3 regions of the Roseateles albus genome follow, and region 1 is predicted to be linked to each of the others. Evidence: predicted binding sites of a transcription regulator. Region 1 holds the regulator's gene; each other region holds the start of a gene.
The links. Region 1 encodes FNR, which switches genes on or off when oxygen is low (the NO sensors DNR and NnrR bind a similar motif). Its sites were predicted from a motif close to TTGATNNNNATCAA; they were not measured.
Positions count from the first base shown of each region.

Region 2: PRZ03_RS13870 (oleate hydratase) is a predicted target of FNR. The motif match lies at 2,503-2,516, and genes of this name have one in related genera.
Region 3: PRZ03_RS13495 (cation-translocating P-type ATPase) is a predicted target of FNR. The motif match lies at 2,005-2,018, and genes of this name have one in related genera.

Region 1 is NZ_JAQQXT010000002.1:447,642-451,848, reverse strand. It holds gene PRZ03_RS04935 (sulfite exporter TauE/SafE family protein) at 1-647, opposite strand, end outside; gene hemN (oxygen-independent coproporphyrinogen III oxidase) at 647-2,077, opposite strand; gene fnr (fumarate/nitrate reduction transcriptional regulator Fnr) at 2,257-2,991, shown strand; gene PRZ03_RS04920 (hypothetical protein) at 3,001-3,282, opposite strand; gene PRZ03_RS04915 (hypothetical protein) at 3,318-3,602, opposite strand; gene ccoG (cytochrome c oxidase accessory protein CcoG) at 3,633-4,207, opposite strand, start outside.
Region 2 is NZ_JAQQXT010000008.1:53,404-57,610, forward strand. It holds gene PRZ03_RS13855 (ATP-binding protein) at 1-1,506, shown strand, start outside; gene PRZ03_RS13860 (ribosomal protein L7/L12) at 1,501-1,788, opposite strand; gene PRZ03_RS13865 (Crp/Fnr family transcriptional regulator) at 1,895-2,467, shown strand; gene PRZ03_RS13870 (oleate hydratase) at 2,625-4,207, shown strand, end outside.
Region 3 is NZ_JAQQXT010000007.1:284,653-288,859, forward strand. It holds gene PRZ03_RS13495 (cation-translocating P-type ATPase) at 1-1,988, opposite strand, end outside; gene PRZ03_RS13500 (DUF1924 domain-containing protein) at 2,095-2,493, shown strand; gene PRZ03_RS13505 (diheme cytochrome c) at 2,504-2,983, shown strand; gene PRZ03_RS13510 (cytochrome b/b6 domain-containing protein) at 2,955-3,698, shown strand; gene PRZ03_RS13515 (winged helix-turn-helix domain-containing protein) at 3,725-4,207, shown strand, end outside.

The DNA.
Region 1 (4,207 bases):
AAACCCAGACCGCTGAGCCGCACCGACCAGCGCATGCCTGCGACCGCAGCACCGCCCTGCCCTTGCAGTTTGACCCAGAGCAGCGGCCCCAAGGCCAAACCCAAGCCGGAGGCACCCGCAAACAGCGCCATCACCGCAGCACCCTGGGCCGGCCCCGAGGCCAAGGCCGCCACCAGCAAGGCCGACTGCAAGAGCCCGCAGGGCCAAGCGGCCCAGGCAAGCCCAAGCATGCCGGCTCGTGCGGGCCGAGCGAAGATCTTGCCGCCCCCCTTCAAACCGTCCAAGGATGAGGTCACCGAAGGGCGAATGCCGTTGGAGATACGCTGGCCAATGCCTTCGAGCCAGGCCGGCTGGCGCCCATGCCATAGCAAGGCCAAGCCGAGCAGGAAAGCCGCCACATGCAGCAGCACCCAGAGTGGCCGCAACAGGGCCGAGGCCTGCCCCCATTGAGCCAACAAGCCCACGCTGGCTGCGGCCAATCCCCCTGCGAGGGCATAACTGAACAAACGCCCGAGCTGAAAGCCGAGCATGGCCGAACGTGAGGGGCCCGCAATAGCAGTGCTGGCGCCGCCGCACATGGCCAGACAATGGGGAGTGCCGGCCAGCCCCATCAGCAGGGCCGAACCGGCTAAAGCGACATCAAGCATCAAATGATTCTAGAGAATCTCTCGCGGCTCCGGTCGGCTTGCAGATAACGGTCAAACACCATGGCGACCGCGCGCACAAAATACCAACCCATTGGCGTGACTTGAATCGCACCCGGCTCCAGCGTCACCAGGCCTTGTTCGGCCAACTCAGCCATGCGCTCCAACTCGGGCTTGAAATAGGCCCGCATATCAACCAAGTGCGACAACTCGATCGACTCAAACTCCAGCCTGCCCTGGCACATCAAGGCCATGATGACCGCACGCCGGACGATGTCGTCACGACTCAGGGCCAAGCCGCGCACGATAGGCAACTGGCCTTGGCGCAGCGCGTCGTAGTACTCGTCCAGCGTCTTCGCGTTCTGGCTATAACAAGCACCGACACGGCCGATCGCCGACACTCCCAGTGCCACCAGATCGCAATCAGGCTGAGTGCTATAGCCCTGGAAGTTGCGGTGTAGGCGCCCTTGCCGCTTGGCCACAGCCAAGGAATCGGTGGCCAAGGCGAAGTGATCCATGCCGATATAGCTGTAGCCATGGCTTTGGAAGCCGGCGATGGCCCCCGCCAACATCGCAACCTTGTCACCGGCCGGCGGCAGTTGGGCCGTGTCGATGCGGCGCTGCGGCTTGAAGCGCTGCGGCAGATGGGCGTAGCCATAGAGCGCGATGCGATCCGGCTTCAAGGCGCCAACTTGAGCAATCGTGCGAGCAAACGAGTCCGGCGTCTGCAGCGGCAGACCGTAAATCAAATCGACATTGGTGGACTCGAAACCCAGTTCGCGCGAGGCGATCATCAAGGCCTCGACACTCTCGTAGCTCTGCTCTCGGTGCACGGCTTTTTGTACCGCCGCGTCAAAGTCCTGCACGCCAAAGCTGAGTCGGTTGAAGCCCAGTTCACGCAGATGTTTGAGCCGGTCCTTGGTGACCGTGCGGGGATCCACTTCGATCGAGACTTCGGCCCCAGGCGCCACACGAAAACGCTCGCGCAGTGCGAGCATCAACTGGCTCAACTCGGCGTCGCTCAAAAAGGTCGGTGAGCCGCCGCCCAAATGCAGTTGCGACACCGCCGCTCCGCGCCCCAGATGGGCGAGCGTCAGATCCATCTCGGTGACCAAGGCCTGCAGGTACTCGACCGCCTTGTCATGGTGCTTGGTGATGACCTTATTGCAAGCACAGTAGTAGCAGACCGATTCGCAAAACGGAATGTGGATGTACAGCGACAAAGGCGAGGCACTGCCCAAGGAGCCACCTGCTCTTTGCTGCAAGGCCTGCGTGTACTGATCGGCCGAAAAGGCTTCGACAAACCGGTCTGCGGTCGGGTAAGAGGTGTAGCGCGGCCCTGAGACATCGAAGCGGCGCAACAGCTCTTCGCTGATACTGTCCGAGGCTTGGACGGAACCCAAGGCGGGGCTAGCGTGAATGATCTGTACCATGGCGCATACTTTGCCAAGAGTTTGCTTTCACCGCTTGATCAAGATCAAGCTTAAGCTGCTTGGTGAGGCCAACAATGCAGCAGTTCTTGAGATACATCAGGCTGATGATCTCGGGAGCCACTTTCCCCAAAGATTCGCCGCCCCGCTGTTACGGCGGCGCGTCAGTTGAAAAGAGCCAAATGAACGCCACCATCCCGATCAAAATCGAACCCCTGAAGGTTGCCTGCTCGAGTTGCAATTTGCGCGAGCTGTGCCTGCCGGTGGGCCTGTCGTCGGGCGATTTGGAGCAACTTGACAAGCTGGTCGCGACGCGCCGCCAAGTCGGACGCGGCGATACTTTGTTTCGCAGCGGCGACAGTTTTCTGTCTTTGTACGCTGTACGCACAGGCTTTTTCAAAACCTGCGTCACCTCAGAGGACGGCCGAGACCAAGTCACCGGCTTTCAAATGGCCGGCGAGTTGCTGGGCTTGGACGGCATCAGCACCGACCGCCACAGCTGCGACGCGGTAGCGCTGGAGGATTCTTCGGTCTGCGTGATCCCCTACGAGCAACTGGAAGAGTTGTCGCGCGAATTCACCGACTTGCAGCGCCAGTTCCACAAAATCATGAGCCGCGAGATCGTGCGCGATCACGGCGTGATGCTGCTGCTGGGCAGCATGCGGGCCGAAGAACGGCTGGCCGCTTTTTTGCTGAACCTGACCCAGCGCCTGCAAGCGCGCGGCTTCTCCGCTGCCGCCTTGGTGCTGCGCATGACACGCGAAGAAATCGGCAGCTACCTGGGCTTGAAGCTCGAGACGGTCAGCCGGACTTTCTCGAAGTTCCAGGACGACGGTTTGCTGGAAGTCAAACAGCGCCAGTTGCGCATCCTCGACCAAGCCGGCTTGCAGCGCTTGGTCAATAGCACCACCTGCTAAGACGCAAACTCAGCGGGGCCAGGCGCGCGGGTGCCGGTCCTGCGGCAGCTCCGGCAAAGTGGCCATCAGCACGCTCAAACTGGCCGCTAGGCTGATGATCAGCCAGAACAGCAAAAATCCCAGGGTATAGACCGCTTGGCGCGGCAACTCGACCGGCGCGCCGCCAAACCAGGTCAGATCACCCGGATCGACCAGCGCAAACACCAGTGCCGTCAGCACCCCGGCCATCAAGAACGAGGGCCACACCACCGCCATCGCGACCCGGCCCAGGGTCGAACGATCAGTTGGCACTGGGCTCGAGTCTGAAGCTGGGGTGGGCGAATCGCTCATTTCCCACCTGTCGCGGCGTGATTGCGAGCCTCTTTCGCAGGCTGCATGGCTTTGGCAGACGCCTGCTCTTGCAGCACGGGATCGGGATAGCGCAGCGCCAAGCCAAGGGTGATGAAACTCGCCACCACGACCAAGGACGGGCCGCCCACCACCCACCACATCACCGGCTCTCGCCACCAAGGGCGCGTCGCCTCGGGCGCTACAACAGCGGCGGCAGTGGCCGAAGTTGAGCTCAATGAAGACGATGAAGCGGGCGAATTGATATTTTGATGCTCAGTCATGATTCTTTTCCAAAGCTGGGCGGCTGCGCATCAGCGCGGCACCACAAACGTTGATTTTTCGATTGAAGCCTGAACCGGCTCCTTGCCCGCTTGCTGTGGGCGCATCAACTGGAACTGGATCGGGTGAGCGCCAGCACCGGCCTGCGCGGCCACTTCCGGCGGCACACGCACCGCCACAGACACCCAGCGCGCTTCGGCTGCACCCACTGTGAGCGCAACCGGCTGAGCCAAAGCCACGCCCGTCATACCCGTGACCGCCACCGTGAAGTCCTGTGGCTGCTCGGTGGTGTTCATCACCTGCAGGCGGTACAGGTTTTCAATGAAACCGTCCTCGACCAAACGCGCCATCACGCCGCGGTCGCGCACCACATCGAGTTTGACGGGGCTGCGCAGGAACAAAAGACTGCCCAGCAAGGCCGAGCACAAAACCACTAAAACAACCGTGTAAATCACCACACGCGGACGGAACACCCGGCGCAGCTTTTGGGCCGGACTCAGGTGTTGGTTCAGCCCGTTCTCGGTGTCGTAGCGAATCAGCCCGCGCGGGTAATCCATTTTGTCCATCACGCCGTCGCAGACGTCGATGCAGGCCGCGCAACCAATGC
Region 2 (4,207 bases), on a different contig from region 1:
CAGGATCAGTTGGAGGAGGCCGTGCAAGAGCAGCAGGCTGTCAGCCAGCAGGCGGCCGAGGCCTGGGCGGGTTTGGCCGGCGGCTTGCGCGCAGCCCAGATTGCTTTTGACGAGGGCGAGGCGCTGGAGACCCTGATGCTGATGGCCGACCAAGCCATGGGCGCGGCGGCGGCGGCCACGGTGCGCGCCGAGGCTTTGTCGCGGCAAATCGAGCAGGGCCGCCATGCCGCCAGCCAGCTGCTGGACAAGCGGCAGGCTGCGCAGGCCGAGTTTGCCCAGTGGCAGCAGGCTTGGGCGCAGGCCTTGCAAGCAATGAGCTTGCCCGAGACGGTGCTGGCGGATGCCGCTGAGCAGGTCTGCGCGTCTTGGTCGGACATCGACGCCGGCTTGCAGCAGATGCGCGATCTGCGCCTGCGGCGGATCGAGCGCATGCAACGCGAGCTGAGCGACTTCGAGCTGGAGTGGCAGGCTTGTGCGGGCAGCTTGAAGCTGGACCTCGGCGGCCCGGGCGATGCGAGCGTGCAGACCTTGCTGGGCCAGTTGGGCGCCGCCCAGCGTGCCCAGGAAGAAGCGCAGCGCCTGCGCCTGGAGCTGGCCGGCCTGCAAAGCAAGGCGGATGCGGCCGGGCTGCGGCTGAGCGAAGCTAGGGCGCGTTTACAGCCGCTCTTGCGGCAGGCCGGTGTGAGCGAGCTGGCCGGCCTGCGGGATTGCATCGCGAGTTCGGACCAGCGCCGCGTGGCCGAAGCCGCGCTGCGGGCTGCGCAGAGCGCGCTGGCCGAGGGCGATGATGGCCTCAGCCTCGCTGCGCTAGAAGCCGAGGTGGCGGGCGTGGATGGGACGCAGATCTCGGTGGCTGTGGCCGAGCTGGCGCGCCAGATCGTTGAAGCGCAACAGCAAAGCGAGGGCTTGAGCGCCGAACTCGATAAAGCGCAGACGGCTCTGGGCCTGATTGCGGGGCAGGACGATGCTGCGCGCGTCGAGGGTCAGCGCCAAGACGCGTTGGCCAAGATGGCCAATGCGGCCGAGCGCTATGTCAAGGTCTACACCGCCTCACGCCTGCTGAAATGGGCCATCGATCGTTACCGCGAAACCAAGCAGGGTCCGATGTTGGGGCGGGCCGGCGAAATATTTGCCGCGCTGACCCTGGGCTCGTTTCAGCGCCTCAGCGTTGACTTCGAGGCACAGCCGCTGAGCCTGCACGGCCTGCGCGCCGATGGCCGGCTGGTGGGCGTGGGCGGCATGAGCGAAGGCACCCGCGACCAGCTGTTTATGGCGCTGCGCTTGGCAGCCTTGGAGCTGCATATCGAGCAGAATCCGGTTCATGCCTTGCCCTTTGTCGCCGATGATTTATTCATCAACTACGACGACGCCCGCGCCGAGGCCGGCTTGCGGGCATTGGCAGCGCTGTCAGAGCGAACCCAGGTGATTTTTCTTAGTCACCATGCGCATCTGCTGCCTTTGGTGCGGGCGGTGTTCGGCGAGGCGGTCAATGTGATTCGGCTATGAGCTCGCACCAAGCTTTTCAATCACGTCTTTCGCTTCCTTCAGACCCAGTCCGGTTTGCTCACGGTAGGCCTTGATCGCCGCAATTTTTGCTTTCGGGTCCTTGGCCAGGGCTTTGACTTCATCTGAAGGTTCGGCGTACTGGCCCCATTTGATGCCCATATGTGTGAGCAAGGCGTTCAGCTTGGCTTCGCTCTCCCGCAGCCGCGTGTGAATGCCCACCAGCTGGGACAAGGCGATAGCCAGGGCCAGCAGTGTCAGGACGAAGAAAGTGTCGTTGTTCATCCGAGGCTCCAGGGTTCATGTGCGCCGAGCGATGCTAGCAGCCTGGGCCCAGCAGCCTTGTGCGACTAGTGGGCCCAGGCGAGCCCAAGTAGACTCCACCACAGCCATGCAACAAACCCGAATCCTTTTAGAAAAAGCCGCCGATCAAGCCTTGCCAGACTGGGATTTTTTGGCACCGGCTTACCAACTCGGCCAATTTACCAAGGGCGTCGATATTTTTGCGCCCGGCGAGTGGCAGCCCTTCGTCTATGTGCTGCGCCGTGGCTTGGTCAAACTCAGCTATACCAACGCGGAGGGCGAGGAATGGATCAAGTCCTTCATTGGCGAGGGCGACTTCTTTGCCTGCCCCAATGTCTTGGTTGCCGGCCTTAAGACCGACTACGGCGCCGTGGCGCTGGAGGACTGCCAGGTCGAACAAATCGATTACGCCGCGATGAAGCGGTTGATGGCTCTTCACCCGGCCTGGCAGCGGGCGATTTCGCAGCTGCTGCAAAGCCATATCGTGCGCAAGGAGCAGCGCGAGCGCGAACTGCTCACCATGCGCCCCGAGGAGCGTTACCAGTCCTTTTTGCAGACTTATCCGGCCTTGGCCAAGCGCATACAGGTGCGGGACATAGCGCATTACCTGGGCGTCACGCCGGAGGCCTTGAGCCGGATCCGTAAGCGCTTGCGGGTTTGATGCAGATCAAGGGCGGAGAAGCCGCGACCCCGCGATTGATTCAGATCATTTGACGCGCAGACGAAGCCGGCGAAGCTGTGGGCTCTTCATCACCTCCCTGTGAATTTTGTGCAGGGCGGTGATGCCGGGCCCTTTTCTTTTCAGTCAGGCTTTCGCCATGCAAACCTCAGTTTCCAGTTCCAGTTCCAGTATCAATCGCACCCAGCTCAAGGCTTATTTGCTGGGCGGCGGCATAGGCTCGATGGCCGCCGCCGCCTTCATGATCCGCGACGCCCAGGTGCCGGGTGCCAACATCACCATCCTGGAGGCGCTGCCCTTGATGGGCGGCAGCCTGGATGGCGCCGGCGACGCCGCAAGCGGCTATTCGCTGCGCGGCGGCCGCATGCTGACCACGGATAACTACGAATGCACCTGGGATCTTTTCAAGACCATCCCCTCGCTAGAGCATGCCGGGCAAAGCGTGTTCGAGGAAACGCTGGCCTTCAATGAAAGGCACCAAGCTCATTCAATGGCGCGCCTGGTCAACCGCCAGCGCGCCAAGATGCCGGTGGAAGCTATGGGTTTCTCGATGAGCGACCGGCTTGAGCTGCTCAAGCTCAGCCAAGCCAGCGAGGAGGCGCTGGGCAGCTCGGCCATCACCGACTGGTTGTCGCCGGCCTTCTTTGAGACCGAGTTTTGGTTTATGTGGGCCACCACCTTCGCCTTCCAGCCCTGGCACAGCGCCGTTGAGTTCAAGCGTTATCTGCATCGCTTCATGTTGGAGTTCTCTCGCATTGAAACGCTGGGCGGTGTCAAGCGTACGGTGTACAACCAATATGACTCGCTGGTGCGGCCCTTGCAGGCTTGGTTGCAGGCGCAAGGCGTGCGCTTCATACCGGATTGCAAGGTCACCGATTTGATTCATACCGAGCAAGACGGCCAGTTTGTGGTCACTGCGATCGAGTGCCAGCGCGCCGGTGCGGCCGAGCGCATCGTTGTCAGGGAAGGGGATCTGGTGTTCTTCCAGAATGGTTCGATGACCGATGCGTCCAGCCTAGGCAGCATGCACAGCGCGCCGCCGGCCTTGAACAAGCACGACAGCGGCGGCTGGCAGCTCTGGGAAAAGCTGGCCCAGGGGCGGCCCGAGTTCGGTAACCCTGCCGCCTTCAACAGCAGCATTGCCGAGTCGATGTGGGCTTCGTTCACGGTGACGCTGAAGGACACGCGGTTCTTCGACAAGATGCAGGCTTTCAGCGGCAACGAGGCCGGCACCGGCGGACTGGTGACCTTCAAGGACTCCAACTGGTTGATGTCCATCGTGCTGGCGCACCAGCCGCATTTCGCCAATCAGCCGGCCGAGGTGCAGGTGTTTTGGGGCTATGCCTTGTTCCCCGACCGGATCGGCAACTTTGTGGCCAAACCGATGGCCGACTGCAGCGGCGAGGAGATCCTGCGAGAGCTCTGCGGCCATCTGCGCTTTGATCTGGATGCGGTGGCCCAGGCCAACTGCATCCCCTGCCGCATGCCCTACATCACCAGCATGTTCATGCCGCGGGCCCACAGCGATCGGCCCTTGCCGGTGCCCAAGAATTCGAAGAACCTGGCCTTCATCAGCCAGTTTGTCGAGATCGCTGACGACGTGGTGTTCACTGTCGAGTATTCCGTGCGTGCCGCTCAAATGGCGGTGTACGAGTTGGTGAACGTGGCCCGTCCGGTGCCGGCCATCATCCCGCATGACAAGTCGGTGAAGACGCAGTTCGA
Region 3 (4,207 bases), on a different contig from region 1:
AAAATTCGCCGCCCCAGGCGCACTGCTTGCACGATGGCGGCGAAGTTATCGTCCAGCAACACCAAGCTGGACGCTTCGCGCGCCACATCGGTGCCGCGCCCGCCCATGGCGATGCCGATATGGGCAGCCTTCAGCGAGGGCGCGTCGTTGACGCCGTCGCCGGTCATCGCCACCACCTCGCCCTGCGCTTTCAACGCTTCCACCAAGGCGAGCTTTTGCGCCGGCTTGATGCGGGCGAACACCTGGGTGGCCTGCAGCTGACGGTCCAGTTCAGCGGCACTCAATGCGCCCATCTCGACCCCGGTTAGCGCGGCCGGGCTGTTGGCGAGGCCGGCCTGCGCGGCGATGGCCAAGGCTGTTGCAGGGTGGTCGCCGGTGACCATCAAGACCCGGATACCCGCAGCGCGGCATTCGGCAATTGCCGCCGGCACCTCGGGACGCAGTGGGTCGGCAAAGGCGGTCAGGCCCAGCAATTCGAAGTCAAAACCGGCTGGATCGGCGGGCCAAGGCACAGCCGGCCAGGGATGGGGCCAAGTGGAACGGGCAACGGCCAAGACTCGCAGCCCGCGCGCGGCCATCGCCTCGGTCTGCCGCAACAAGGCCTGGGTTTGTGCGTCGCTGCTGCGGCACAGGCCCAGCACCGCCTCAACTCCACCCTTGATCGCCACCACAAAGCCGGCGCCCTCGCCATCGTCACCAGCAGCAGCAGCAGCAGCAGCAGCAGCAGCAGCGGCCACATCGTCACGGCGCCACACATGGGTCATCGCCGGCAGTTCGGGGCTGAGCGCATATTCATGCTGCAGGGTCCAGCTCGGATGCTGTGCGGTGGCCGGCAGCTGAGCTTGGCCCAGCTCCACCAAGGCCTTCTCCATCGGGTCAAAGGGATCGCGCTCGCTGGCCAGCACGGCGTACTCGAGCAGCAGATGGAAGGACGCGGGCAAGGCCGGCTCATCCGCTTGCCAAGTTGACAACTCGCCGGCGCTTGTCGCATCTGCACCAGCAGCGAGGGTCAACTCGGCCACCGCCATCTTGTTGACGGTCAGCGTGCCGGTCTTGTCGGTGCACAGCACGGTGGCCGCACCCAGCGTTTCAATCGTCGCGGCGCGCCGACTCAGCACGCGCTGGCGCGACAAGCGCCAAGCCCCCATGGCCATGAAGACGGTCAGGATCAGCAAGAATTCCTGCGGCAGCATCGACATCGCCAGCGTGATGCCCGCCAGCAGGCCCGCCAACCAGTCGCCCCGCAGCAAGCCATAGATCACTACCAGCGCGGCACTCAGGCTCAGGCCCAAGACCGAGAACAGCTTGACCAAGCGCCTCGTTTGCTGATGCAGCGGCGTTGGCGGCGCCTCGATCTCGGCCAGCGACTTGCCAATGCGGCCCATCTCGCTGCGCGGCCCGGTGGCCGTGACACGCGCCCGCCCTTGGCCGCCCACCACCAAGGCGCCGGCGAAGACGCGGTGCTCCTCGGCTTCGGAGGGGCCCGGCGGCGCCCGCTTGGACAGCGGCAAGGATTCGCCGCTGAGCAGCGACTCATCGCATTGCAAGTCATTCGCCTCCAGCAGCAGCGCGTCGGCGGCCACGCGGTCGCCCTCGGTCAGCACGAGCAGGTCACCACGCACCACCTCGCGGCCGGCAATACGCTCAAGCTGGCCGTCACGAATCACCAGCGCACGCGGGCTGGTCAGGTCGCGCAGCGCCTCCAGCACGCGCTCGGTGCGCTGCTCCTGGCTGACGCTGATGATCACCGTCAGCAGCACAAAGGCCAGCAGCATCAAGGCCTCGCCCCGGTCGCCCAGCAGCAGGTAGATGGCGCCCGCCGCCAGCAGCAGTTGCAGCATAGGTTCGCGCGCCAAATCGGCCAAGATATGCCAGACCGTGCGCTTCTTCGGCGGGCTGAGCTCGTTGGGGCCATCCTCCAGCAAACGCTGCGCAGCCTGAGCATGGTTCAGGCCCGCAAAAGGGTCAATCTCGTCTTTGTTTTGCATGCAGATGATTGTCGACTTGCCCCAGATCAAGGCACTGATGTAGCGCAAGGCAGCGGCTGAAGCATCCTTAAGACTGCCCTAAGACTGGGCCAGCAAGATGCAGTTCATGAACACGCGCACACTCCTTTTCAGCGGGCTGCTGGCTCTTTTGACCGCCCTCGCCGGCTTGGCCAAGGCCGCACCTGCTGACTTGTTGGCCGAATACAGCGCCCAGGCAGGCCGCAGCGCCGACCCCAAGCTGGGCCAGCGCTTTTTCACCGTCACCCATGGCGGGGACTGGAGCTGCGCGTCCTGCCACCAGGCGCTGCCCAGCGCGGCGGGGCGCCATGCCGGCACCGGCAAGCCGATTGACGCCTTGGCGCCGGCCTTCAACCCCAAACGCTTCAGCGACCCCGCCAAGGTCGAGAAATGGTTTCGGCGCAACTGCAAGGATGTGCTGAGCCGCGAATGCAGCGCGGCCGAGAAGGCCGATGTGCTGGCCTGGCTGATCACGCTCAAACCCTGAGGAGAGCCACATGATGAGAACTTCACTGCTGTTGCCCTGGCTGGCCCTGACGCTGCTGGCCGCTGGCGCGGCTCATGCCGATGACGATGGCCGGCGCGGCGCATCCGTCCCCTTGCTGCCCAAGTATCAGCAAGAGTGCGCGGCCTGCCATCTGGCCTATCCGCCGGGCATGCTGCCGGCCGCGTCCTGGCAACGCTTGATGGCGAACCTGCCCAAGCATTTCGGCTCCGACGCCTCGCTGGATGCAGCCAGCGTGAACGAGTTGAGCCGCTGGCTTGTGGGCAATGCCGGCACCTACAAGCGCGTGGGCAACGCAGCGCCGCCCGCCGATCGCATCACGCGCTCGGCCTGGTTTGTGCGAGAGCACGACGAAATCTCCGCCGCCACCTGGCAGCGCGCCAGCATCAAGAGCGCCGCCAACTGCGCCGCCTGCCACACCACCGCCGAACAAGGAAACTTCAATGAACACCGCATCCGCATCCCCAAATGAATCGCCGCTGGCGACGCCGGGCCACCCGCCCAGCCGCCGCGTCATCGACGCACCGACCCGGGCGCTGCACTGGCTGCTGGCCTTCAGCTTCACCGGCGCCTACCTGAGCGCCGAAAGCGAGCGCTGGCATTTGCTCCACGTCACGCTGGGCTACACGGGCTTGGGCCTGGTCTTGGCCCGGCTGGCGTGGGGCTTGGTGGGGCCCAAGCGCGTTCGCCTGTCGGGCTGGTTCAGCAAGCTGCGCGGCCTGCCGCAGCAGTTGCTGGCCTGGCCGCAGGGCAAGGGCAATCTGCTCGCCAGCTACCAGGGGCTGAACACCTTGGCGGTGGTGGCGATACTGCTGGCAGCCCTGACGGCCGCGCTCAGCGGTGTCGGCTTGGAGCAGGCTTGGTGGGGCAATCGCTGGGAAGATGCACTGGAGGAATTGCATGAGCTGCTGGGCAATGCCAGCTTAGGCCTTGTGCTGGCTCATCTGGCCTTGATCGCGGGGGTGAGCCTGCTGCGCCGCCACAACCATGCCGGCCCCATGCTGAGCGGTCGCTCGCCCGGCAAAGGTCCCGATCTGGTCAAGCAGAATATGAGCCCGCTGGCCCTGCTCCTAGTTGCCGTGGTCATGGGCTTTTGGTGGTGGCAATGGCAGGATGCACCGTCCAAGTTGTCGGACCGCCCCGGGATCAGCGCCCGCCATCAAAGTAGTCACGATGATGACGATTGACGGCGTGCAGGCTCAATAATCAGCCCATGCGAATCCTGCTTGCCGAAGATGATGCCTTGCTGGGCGATGGCCTGCGTGCCGGCCTGCGCCAGCAGGGTTTTGTGGTGGACTGGGTGCGCGACGGCCTGGCCGCCGAGCACGAGTTGCGCGCTGAGGCTGCAAATTATGCGGCCGCCGTGCTGGACCTGGGCCTGCCGCTGAAAGATGGCCTGGATGTGCTGGCCGGCCTGCGCCGGGACGGGATCACGCTGCCGGTGCTGGTGCTGACCGCCCGAGACGCGGTGCCCGATCGCATTCGCGGCCTGGATCTGGGCGCCGATGACTATGTGATCAAGCCGGTCGATCTGTTCGAGCTAGGCGCCCGGCTGCGTGCGCTGGTGCGTCGCTCCGCGGGTCAGCCGCAAGAGCTGCTGCGAGCGCAGGATGTGCTGCTCGATCCGGCCGCCCGCACCGTGCTGCGCGGCGGCGCGGCGGTGAGCTTGTCGACCCGCGAATTCGATCTGCTGCAG